4 regions of the Shewanella denitrificans OS217 genome follow, and region 3 is predicted to be linked to each of the others. Evidence: predicted binding sites of a transcription regulator. Region 3 holds the regulator's gene; each other region holds the start of a gene.
The links. The regulator sigma-54, encoded in region 3, starts transcription at its own class of promoters, with help from an activator protein. The targets are predictions, from matches to a motif close to GTTGGCACGNNNNTNGNNT.
Positions count from the first base shown of each region.

Region 1 (2,210 bases), 1.9 Mb from region 3:
TCAAACCGGATTGTGAGTCAGTTAACCCCTTAGACTTGTTGTGCTGTCGCACAATAAAGTCGTCAAGACTCACAATACCTAGCCTCCTAACCAAGTGATATAAAATTAGGCAGTTAGGAATATTAGCTCAGACTGTAATTTGGCAGGGAGTATATCAAATAAACCAGCAATTGCTCTATATTTATAATTGACAATTTATAAATACGAACAAAGAAATGCAAACAAAAAAAAGCCCTCCGTGTGCCTAAGCAAACGGAGGGAAAGTCAAATGGGTAAAAATACCTGTGGGACTAAGGGCATGCAAGCATGCAGGGAGGAAAGCTAAAGGGTATTACAGCTACAGCATTGAGTTACTTTTTCGCGCTATTGTTACTAGCAATGACATAAGGCGACAATTGTGGGATTTGTTGGTGAAGGTTTTTCTCTTGCACCATAAGGCCTTCAAAATTACTGCATAGCTTGTCGGCCCTTGCCTCTAAACTTTTAGTTTGAGACTCGACTTGCAACTCAATTTCATCACCCACATTGTCCATCTTGGCTGAGAAGGCATTCATTTTTTCTTCAAATGTGCCACCTTCTGAAGATAAAATTTGGCTGCCTATGGACATCATTATGCTGCCTAGTGAGCTCATCACCATTTGTTCAATTTCTTGTTCAAATTCTTCATTAAAAGTGTCTTCGATGGAAGACTCAGTGGCACCAAGATAAAACTTGTCACCTTGACGGTAAGCGAGAGTATCGACTTTGGCTTGTATGCTTTGCATCATCTTGTCTAAATGCACACTTGCCTGCTCACCAAGAATAGGAGATAGCGCAGTAGTAACAGACTGATCCACGATAACCATGACTTCAGATACCAGTGCGATAACTTCTGGAACTTGGGTTAATATCGAATCTGAATAATGCTGTAAGGCTTGGCTCTGCTTAGGAGTGAGTTTCACAGACTGGCCTTGGACATAAAGCTGGTCTAATTCGACGCGATACTGCTCAACCCCGTTAGCACTTACCAGTAACTTTTTAGGCTCTACTGTCACATCGTAATTAAGAGATACATTGCACTGTTCATTATTCAAGGACATCTTCGCCATCACAGGCGTCGCTATGCTCATCGCTAATAACGAAGAACATAAAGTGCCAGTAATAAGGGCTCGGTTTTTTAAGCTTGTTAGTTTCATTATCATCATCCTTTATTCAATGCTTGTTACAACACCCTGTCTAACAATGCTAAGGCTGGCATTGACAAGCGTGGCTGTGAACGGTTAATTGCTATTTGTTAATACACTAGATAAGCACAAGTCATGCCAAAACAGTAACGCTATGAAAGCTATATGTTTTCATGAAGATTTCAGATAAAGCCCACAAACTAGGCATCCCTCCATGAGTTAAATAAACCAATTTTTAGCTTATTTAACTCTTCCACTTTCACTATTTTACCAATCAAATGGATCTCAAGTTGGGACTGTAATGGCTATCCATCGTCTATATAAAGGCTAGCAGGCAATAAGAAGGGCTAGAAAATTGAACGGCCAAGCTTTTGGCTGAGTAACTCTAACATGGCTGTACCCGCTAACGAGTTACCATTGGCATCCAACGCTGGCGACCAAGCACAGATAGACATGTCGCCTGGGATCACGGCGATGATCCCGCCGCCCACACCGCTCTTACCCGGCATGCCGACACGATAAGCAAACTCCCCTGCACCATCGTATAAACCCGATGTGGCTAGCAAGGCATTGAGCTGCCTCGTTTGAATGGGGGTCACCAGTTGCTCGCCAGTTAGCGTTTTTCCGCGATTTGCAAGGTAGAACATGGCTTTAGAAAGGTCAGCGCAATTCATCTTAAGGGCGCAGTAATGGAAATAGCTTTTAAGCACAGTATCCACATCACCATCAAAGTTGCCAAAGGATTTCATCAAGTAAGCAATGGCGGCATTACGGGCACTGAATTGATATTCAGAATCTGCCACCACCTTGTCGTATCCAATTTTTGGGTTACAACTCAGTTGCCGTACAATTTCAAGCATGCGTTGTTTGGGCGCACCGAGACGGCTTTGAAGTAAATCGGCGATGATCAAGGCGCCAGCATTAATAAAAGGATTACGAGGTTTTCCTCGCTCCAATTCCACTTGGACTAATGAGTTAAATGAATGGCCGGAAGGCTCTTTGCCAACGCGTTGCCAGATTTCATCTTCTTCATACAGGCCCAGTGCT
Region 1 covers NC_007954.1:3,227,176-3,229,385, forward strand. Annotated here, with positions in the region: gene SDEN_RS14005 (YggN family protein) at 351-1,175, opposite strand; gene glsB (glutaminase B) at 1,511-2,210, opposite strand, start outside.
Region 1: SDEN_RS14005 (YggN family protein) is a predicted target of sigma-54. The motif match lies at 1,288-1,306, and genes of this name have one in related genera.

Region 2 (2,210 bases), 1.6 Mb from region 3:
ATTAAAGCCAAACCAGCCCATCCACAGGATAAACATGCCTAAGGTTGCCATAGGTAAGTTAGAACCAGGTATAGGATTCACTTGACCGTTTGCACCATATTTCCCTTTACGTGGCCCAAGGAGCAAGACCCCAGCAATAGCCGCTGCCGCCCCAGCCATATGTACTATTCCGCTACCAGCAAAGTCCACAAAACCCGCTTGAGATAAGAAGCCGCCGCCCCAGGTCCAATAGCCTTCGATGGGATAGATAACCCCTGTCATCACTACTGAGAAGACTAAGAAAGCCCATAATTTCATCCGCTCGGCCACCGCACCTGACACGATAGACATGGCTGTCGCCACAAACACTACCTGGAAGAAAAAGTCTGACTCTAAGGCATGATCCGCATCAGCTGCTTGGGTGCCAATAAGGCTGCCGATAGAAGGTAACCAGCCCCCTTCTTCATTACCAACATACATCAAGTTATACCCCAACAGCAGATACATGATGCAAGCAATAGAATAAAGACAGACGTTTTTGGTGAGAATTTCGGTGGTGTTTTTCGAGCGCACCAGTCCCGCCTCTAGCATGGCGAAACCTGCCGCCATCCACATGACTAACGCCCCTGAGACTAAAAAATAGAAGGTGTCTAATGCAAAACGCAGCTCAGTGACTGTTAAGCCCAACTTAGTTAATTCTTCCATAGCTACCTCTTATAATGCTTCGTTATCGAGTTCGCCGGTGCGAATACGCACCACTTGCTCAAGCTCTGTCACAAAAATTTTTCCATCACCAATTTTTCCTGTGCGCGCTGCAGCTATGATGGCCTCGACCAAAAACTCAACCTGCTCTTCTTTGATGGCAATATCTAATTTGACCTTAGGTAAAAAATCCACCTGATACTCGGCGCCGCGATAAAGCTCGGTATGGCCTTTTTGACGACCAAAGCCTTTCACTTCAGTGACAGTCATGCCTTCAACGCCAATGCCAGCGATGGCTTCGCGTACGTCGTCTAATTTGAATGGCTTAATAATCGCACTCACAAGTTTCATCCTGCCCCCTAAAATCCCAATTGTTTATAAATTGAATCCGAAATGTTAGATTATTAATTCAAGCTTCGAGCCAACAAGGTAAGTATTTGTATTAATTTAATAATTTATAAATAACATGAAAAATGAATGGCGTATTGCACCAATAAGGTGCGATAGTTAACACTTGTAAGCATCAGAGTGCACCTAAGTGGCGCATCTCAGATTAGGGCTAAGGAGCATGCCAACGTGCCAACTCGAGGCGCTGGCCAGCTGATGTTTCAAGATGAGTAAGTGGGAAGATAAAAAGGAGAAAAGAAAAGGGATGCTAAGCGCATCCCTTTAAGTTGATCAATACTTGTTACTGTACGTCACTCGCTTAGCTGCGACGACGAAGACCAAAACCTGCAAGCATCATCAGGACTAAGTAACCTAGGCTACCACCACTGCGTTTGACGACTTCTGGTTTTGGCTCTGGCTCAGGAGTGACCACTGGCGCTGGGTAGCTTAACGCTACAATCACAGGATCGTGATCTGAAGCAGAAAACGCATTATCAGACTTCAATAAATCACCAGTAAATTTGCTTGGGTATTCGAATAGCGTCGACTCAACAGAGTTGATATGCCAATCTTCTATGCCCACGACTTTTGCCGCAAGACTCGCGTTACCTAACGCATGATCAAGATTGCCTAATTCACCATTATAGCTGTAAGAATAAGTACTTACGCCATGAGCTTTGGTGTTTAAATTAATTAGACCATAGCCTTTTTCAATCTTAGTGCCTTCTTTTTCATAGATCTTACCGTTTAAGGTAGTCCAAGAGGCTGTAACGATATCGCGATCAGATTGACTTGCATCATAATCGGTTAACACACGAAGCGGATCTTCCATGCCATAGGCATTTAAGTCACCAATGACCAGCAAATCACCTTCGACATCTTTGAGTGACTCACCCAATACTTTTGCAGCAGAAACGCGGAACTCGTTACACTTACCTTGCATGTCAGCGGGATCTGACTTGTCTTCAAAGCTCACCCAATCCTCTAAACAGCCTGAACCTTTAGACTTAAAGTGGTTAACCACGACAGTTAACTTTTTATCTTGAATAGAAAAGGTTTGCGCGAGGCTGTGACGTTGATATGCATCATTACCCGTATTAGTTTCAACCTTGCCAGCTTTCTCACGAGTCGCAACGCCTTCT
Region 2 covers NC_007954.1:3,467,378-3,469,587, forward strand. Annotated here, with positions in the region: gene SDEN_RS15090 (ammonium transporter) at 1-684, opposite strand, end outside; gene glnK (P-II family nitrogen regulator) at 694-1,032, opposite strand; gene exeM (extracellular exonuclease ExeM) at 1,388-2,210, opposite strand, start outside.
Region 2: glnK (P-II family nitrogen regulator) is a predicted target of sigma-54. The motif match lies at 1,089-1,107, and genes of this name have one in related genera.

Region 3 (2,210 bases):
TTAATGACCTGGCGATCGAGTTTATCGATCAGGATGTCTATGGCAGCGTACATGTCGGCATGCTCTGATGTTGCGAACACTTCTGTACCACTTAAGCTAATTCTTGCTTCAGCAATTTGCTGTAATTTCTCAACATTTAGCACCACATGGACATTATTGATCTGATCGTAGTGGCGTTCAAGTTTAGAAAATTTGCCGCTAATGTATTCGCGCAGTGATTCGGTTATCTCTATATGGTGCCCAGTTACATTGATCTGCATTACACATCCTCCAATAGCCTAGTAGGTTATAAACTCTTACGTTGGTTTGAGGGGGGGATGAGCATTGCTTCACGATATTTTGCTATCGTACGACGGGCAACATTAATCCCCTGTTCCGCCAGAAGTTGAGCCATTTTGCTATCGCTTAATGGCTTTTTCTGGTTTTCTGCGGCAACCAGCTTTTTAATGAAAGCGCGGATTGCGGTAGATGAGCATTCACCCCCATCATCGGTACTCACATGGCTTGAAAAGAAGTACTTGAGTTCAAACAAGCCTTTGGGGGTGTGCATGTATTTTTGGGTGGTAACACGAGAAATGGTCGACTCATGCATCTCAACGGCTTCTGCTATGTCATTGAGAACCATAGGTTTCATTGCTTCTTCACCAAACTCGAAGAACCCTTGTTGATATTGAACTATGCAATTAGCCACTTTGAGCAAGGTATCGTTACGGCTCTCTAAGCTTTTAATAAACCATTTGGCCTCTTGCAAATTACCACGAATAAATTGGCTATCGACTTGGCTCTTGCTGCTGCGAGCCATAGCGGCATACTGCTGATTCACGCTGATTTTTGGCATACAATCGGGATTGAGCTCAACCATCCAGCGGCCATTCTTCTTGAGTACAGTCACATCAGGGATCACGTATTCATCTTCATTATGGGCCACAATAAGCCCAGGCCTTGGATTTAAGGATTGGATTAAGGCGATGGCGTCCCTGAGTTCGTCTTCTTTAAGGCGAGTTTTACGCATTAACAATCTAAAATCGCGGCCTGCGATCAAGTCTAAATACTCATCGATGAGCATACGTGCATTGTTTAAATGAGGCACGTCGGCGGCATATTGGGCCAACTGGATCAACAAACACTCCCGCAGGTCTCTCGCGGCTATGCCCACAGGGTCGAAATGCTGTACTCGTTTTAATACGGCTTCGACTTCATCCAGTTCAACATCGCTGTTGCCCATGGCTTCGAGAATATCTTGGGTGGACTGAGTGAGATAACCGCGCTCATCGATGGCATCTATGATGGCGGTGGCGATGGCCCGATCGGTTTCAGAGAAGGGGGTGAGATTTTTTTGCCACTCTAGATGCTCGTATAAGCCTTCGGTGGTTTCCCCTTGAAAGGGCATATCATCGAAACTGCCACCACTGGCTGAACCTGAATTGGGCGCTGCGGTGAAGACTTCATCCCAGGTGGTATCCATGGGTAACTCATCGGGCATGGATTCCTTGGTTAAGGATTCTGCTGTGTCCACAGAGGAGGTGTCTTTCTCGACGCTGACTTGGCTATTGTCGCTGAAATCGGTATCACCTTGGATGTCATCTTTTTTAGGGGGTTTTTCTTGTGAGAACTCGTCTTCTAGTTCCAATAAGGGATTGGACTCAAGGGCTTGTTGAATTTCTTGCTGTAGCTCCAATGAAGAAAGTTGCAGCAGGCGAATCGCCTGTTGCAGCTGAGGGGTCATAGTCAGATGTTGACCCATTTTAAGTTGGAGTGACGCTTTCATTTACCGCATATCCCTAGTGTCTATTCCATGAGTGCGACAGATCTTGGTGGAGCATTATCTGTGCCCCTGAACGTCATTTTAATTAACTATAGCTTGAATTGTTCGCCTAAGTACACTGCCCGAACCTGCTGATTATCTAAGATTTCAGCAGGTGTGCCTTCGGCAATCAAATTGCCGTGGCTGACGATATAAGCGCGTTCGCAAACATCCAAGGTTTCCCTGACATTATGATCGGTAATCAATACGCCAAGGCCGCGACTCTTGAGCTGTTGGATTATTTTTTTTATATCTATAACTGAGATAGGGTCAACACCAGCGAAAGGCTCATCCAGAAGAATAAACTGGGGATCGGCGGCTAGTGCGCGGGCTATCTCAACCCGGCGACGTTCACCACCAGATAATGACATGCCTTGGCTGTCACGAATATGGGTAATGTGAAATT
Region 3 covers NC_007954.1:560,401-562,610, forward strand. Annotated here, with positions in the region: gene hpf (ribosome hibernation promoting factor) at 1-260, opposite strand, end outside; gene SDEN_RS02575 (RNA polymerase factor sigma-54) at 287-1,768, opposite strand; gene lptB (LPS export ABC transporter ATP-binding protein) at 1,855-2,210, opposite strand, start outside.

Region 4 (2,210 bases), 990 kb from region 3:
ATGCGAAGGGTGAAGCAAATGTATTCCATGTACCAACAAAATCGAGACTTAATTTCCATCGGTGCTTATGCCCAAGGTAGCGATCCGCGCATCGATAATGCCATTCGATTGCAGCCTGCGATGAATGCATTTTTGCGTCAAGGGTTTAAAGAAGCCATTAGTTTCGATGACAGCCAATTGATGATGAGCCAAATCGCCGCCCAGTGTCAGGTTTAGCCTGATGTAACAGGTGTCAAGATATTGGCAATTCGGCTTTGGCTTAGTAATCCACATTTGAGTGTTTATCTATGCAAAATGACCCGCTGTTTACTGTACTTAAACTGGCTTGTGAGGCGGAAGAAAAAGCGGCTTTACAGCTTAAGTCTACTCAATCAGACAGGCAAAAATACCAAGCACAATTGGATGTGCTGAATAATTATCGCCTCGATTATATGAAGCAAATGTCACAGCACCAAGGTCAAACCTTAAGTGCGAACCACTACTCGCAGTTTCATCAGTTCATCAAGCAAGTGGATAATGCCATTACTCAGCAAGTCAATGCCGTTAAAGATGCGGAAACACAAGTGCTTTACCGCCAACATAATTGGCAAGAAAAGCAGCAAAAAAGAAAAGCGGTAGAAATGTTGTTAGAACAAAAAGCGCTCAAGCGGGCGCATATTGAAAATGTTCGTGAACAAAAAATGTCTGACGAATTTGCCATGCAGCAGTTTATCCGTAAAAAGCCAAGGCATTAATTGTTAAGGTGCTTGAATAGAAGAGGTTTGGGAGTTTTGTTGGTGAATTCAGTTTGATATTCAGTTTGGCACTATAATTGCTTTGTTATATTCGTGGCACTCATTTGCAATTAATAATCAAATCCCCTGTGCCAAGTCGATAACGCATGTTTGGAGATAACCATGGAACAAATGAGCAATATTTTACTGGGTTCAAGCGCTAAAATGGGCAAGTCAGCTTCAGCCGAGTTATCCTCAAGTTCGGGCTCAGATGCATTTTTAACTGCATTAAATCAAGTCTCTAACCTTGATAATGAAGGTTTTACACAGCGTAAATACGATTCAGGGAATCATGCTGTAGACGTTCGTGCCGCCTTTTCATCGGCTCAGAGTGACATCATTTCAGAAGATGAGTCAGCAGTTGATCTCGAGCTTATCTTGGCTCAAATCGATTTAACGGGCGTGAGTCATACCTATGATCAAAGTCAAGCAAGTGTCGGCAATGATTTGCCGCCAGAGCTTGCAGAGATAGAAGACAGCATAAAGATTGATGTTGAAGTCCCAGCGGATAATTTTTTATCGCAACTTTCAAATGATGAGCAATTGGCATTAGCTGTTTTTGCACAGCAAGATGTCGAATCATTGGCTCAGCTTTCAGCTGAAGAGCTCGCGGCTTTGGTGGAAAGTTATAATACGGCCGCAGCGGCTAATTCCATAGACCCAATCGCATTACCGCAAAACATTCTTGCGTGGCTACAAGAAATGGCTAGCGCAGCTGTAAATACGTCTGCCACAGAAGGTGAGTCACTAGGGACTGAGAATGATGAGTTTGCTGCTCAGATGATCCCCAATGATAAATTACAAGTTGGCGTGTTACCTAACGATAAACTGCATATATTAGGCAGTGAGAAATCGTCTGGCGTGACTGATGCTAAGCTCGCCGCCGCAGAGCTAGCCAAAATAGAGGCGGCGAAAGTCGATGCTGCTAACCTTGATGCTCCTAAAGCAGATTTAGCAAAAGCGGAATTCAATGTCACTTTAGATACGCAAATGGCGAGAAAGTTTGAATTAAATCAAGGGATAAGTTCAGCAATGGCGGTTGCTGAGCTCGATGGCAACTCAGCAGACAATCGAGTTGATAACAACGCCAGCTTAAAAGCATTGCAGAATCAGTCGAGTTTAACACCTGCACATAAGAGTGAAGTGCCACAATTTCAGTTATCTCTAAGGCAAGGCAGTGAAGGCGCCATACAAATGCAGGAGATGATCAAAAAGTTCTCTCCTGTGATGCAGCAGCAATTAGTTACCATGGTAAGCAAGGGCATACAGCAAGCAGAAATTCGCTTAGATCCCCCAGAACTTGGGCATATGCTAGTGAAAATTAGTGTACAGGGCGATCAGACTCAGGTGCAATTTCAAGTGGTTCATTCACAAACTAAGGATTTGATTGAACAAGCCCTGCCCAAATTACGTGATTTATTAGCTCAAGAAGGAATG
Region 4 covers NC_007954.1:1,549,882-1,552,091, forward strand. Annotated here, with positions in the region: gene fliI (flagellar protein export ATPase FliI) at 1-216, shown strand, start outside; gene fliJ (flagellar export protein FliJ) at 288-734, shown strand; gene SDEN_RS19765 (flagellar hook-length control protein FliK) at 897-2,210, shown strand, end outside.
Region 4: SDEN_RS19765 (flagellar hook-length control protein FliK) is a predicted target of sigma-54. The motif match lies at 799-817, and genes of this name have one in related genera.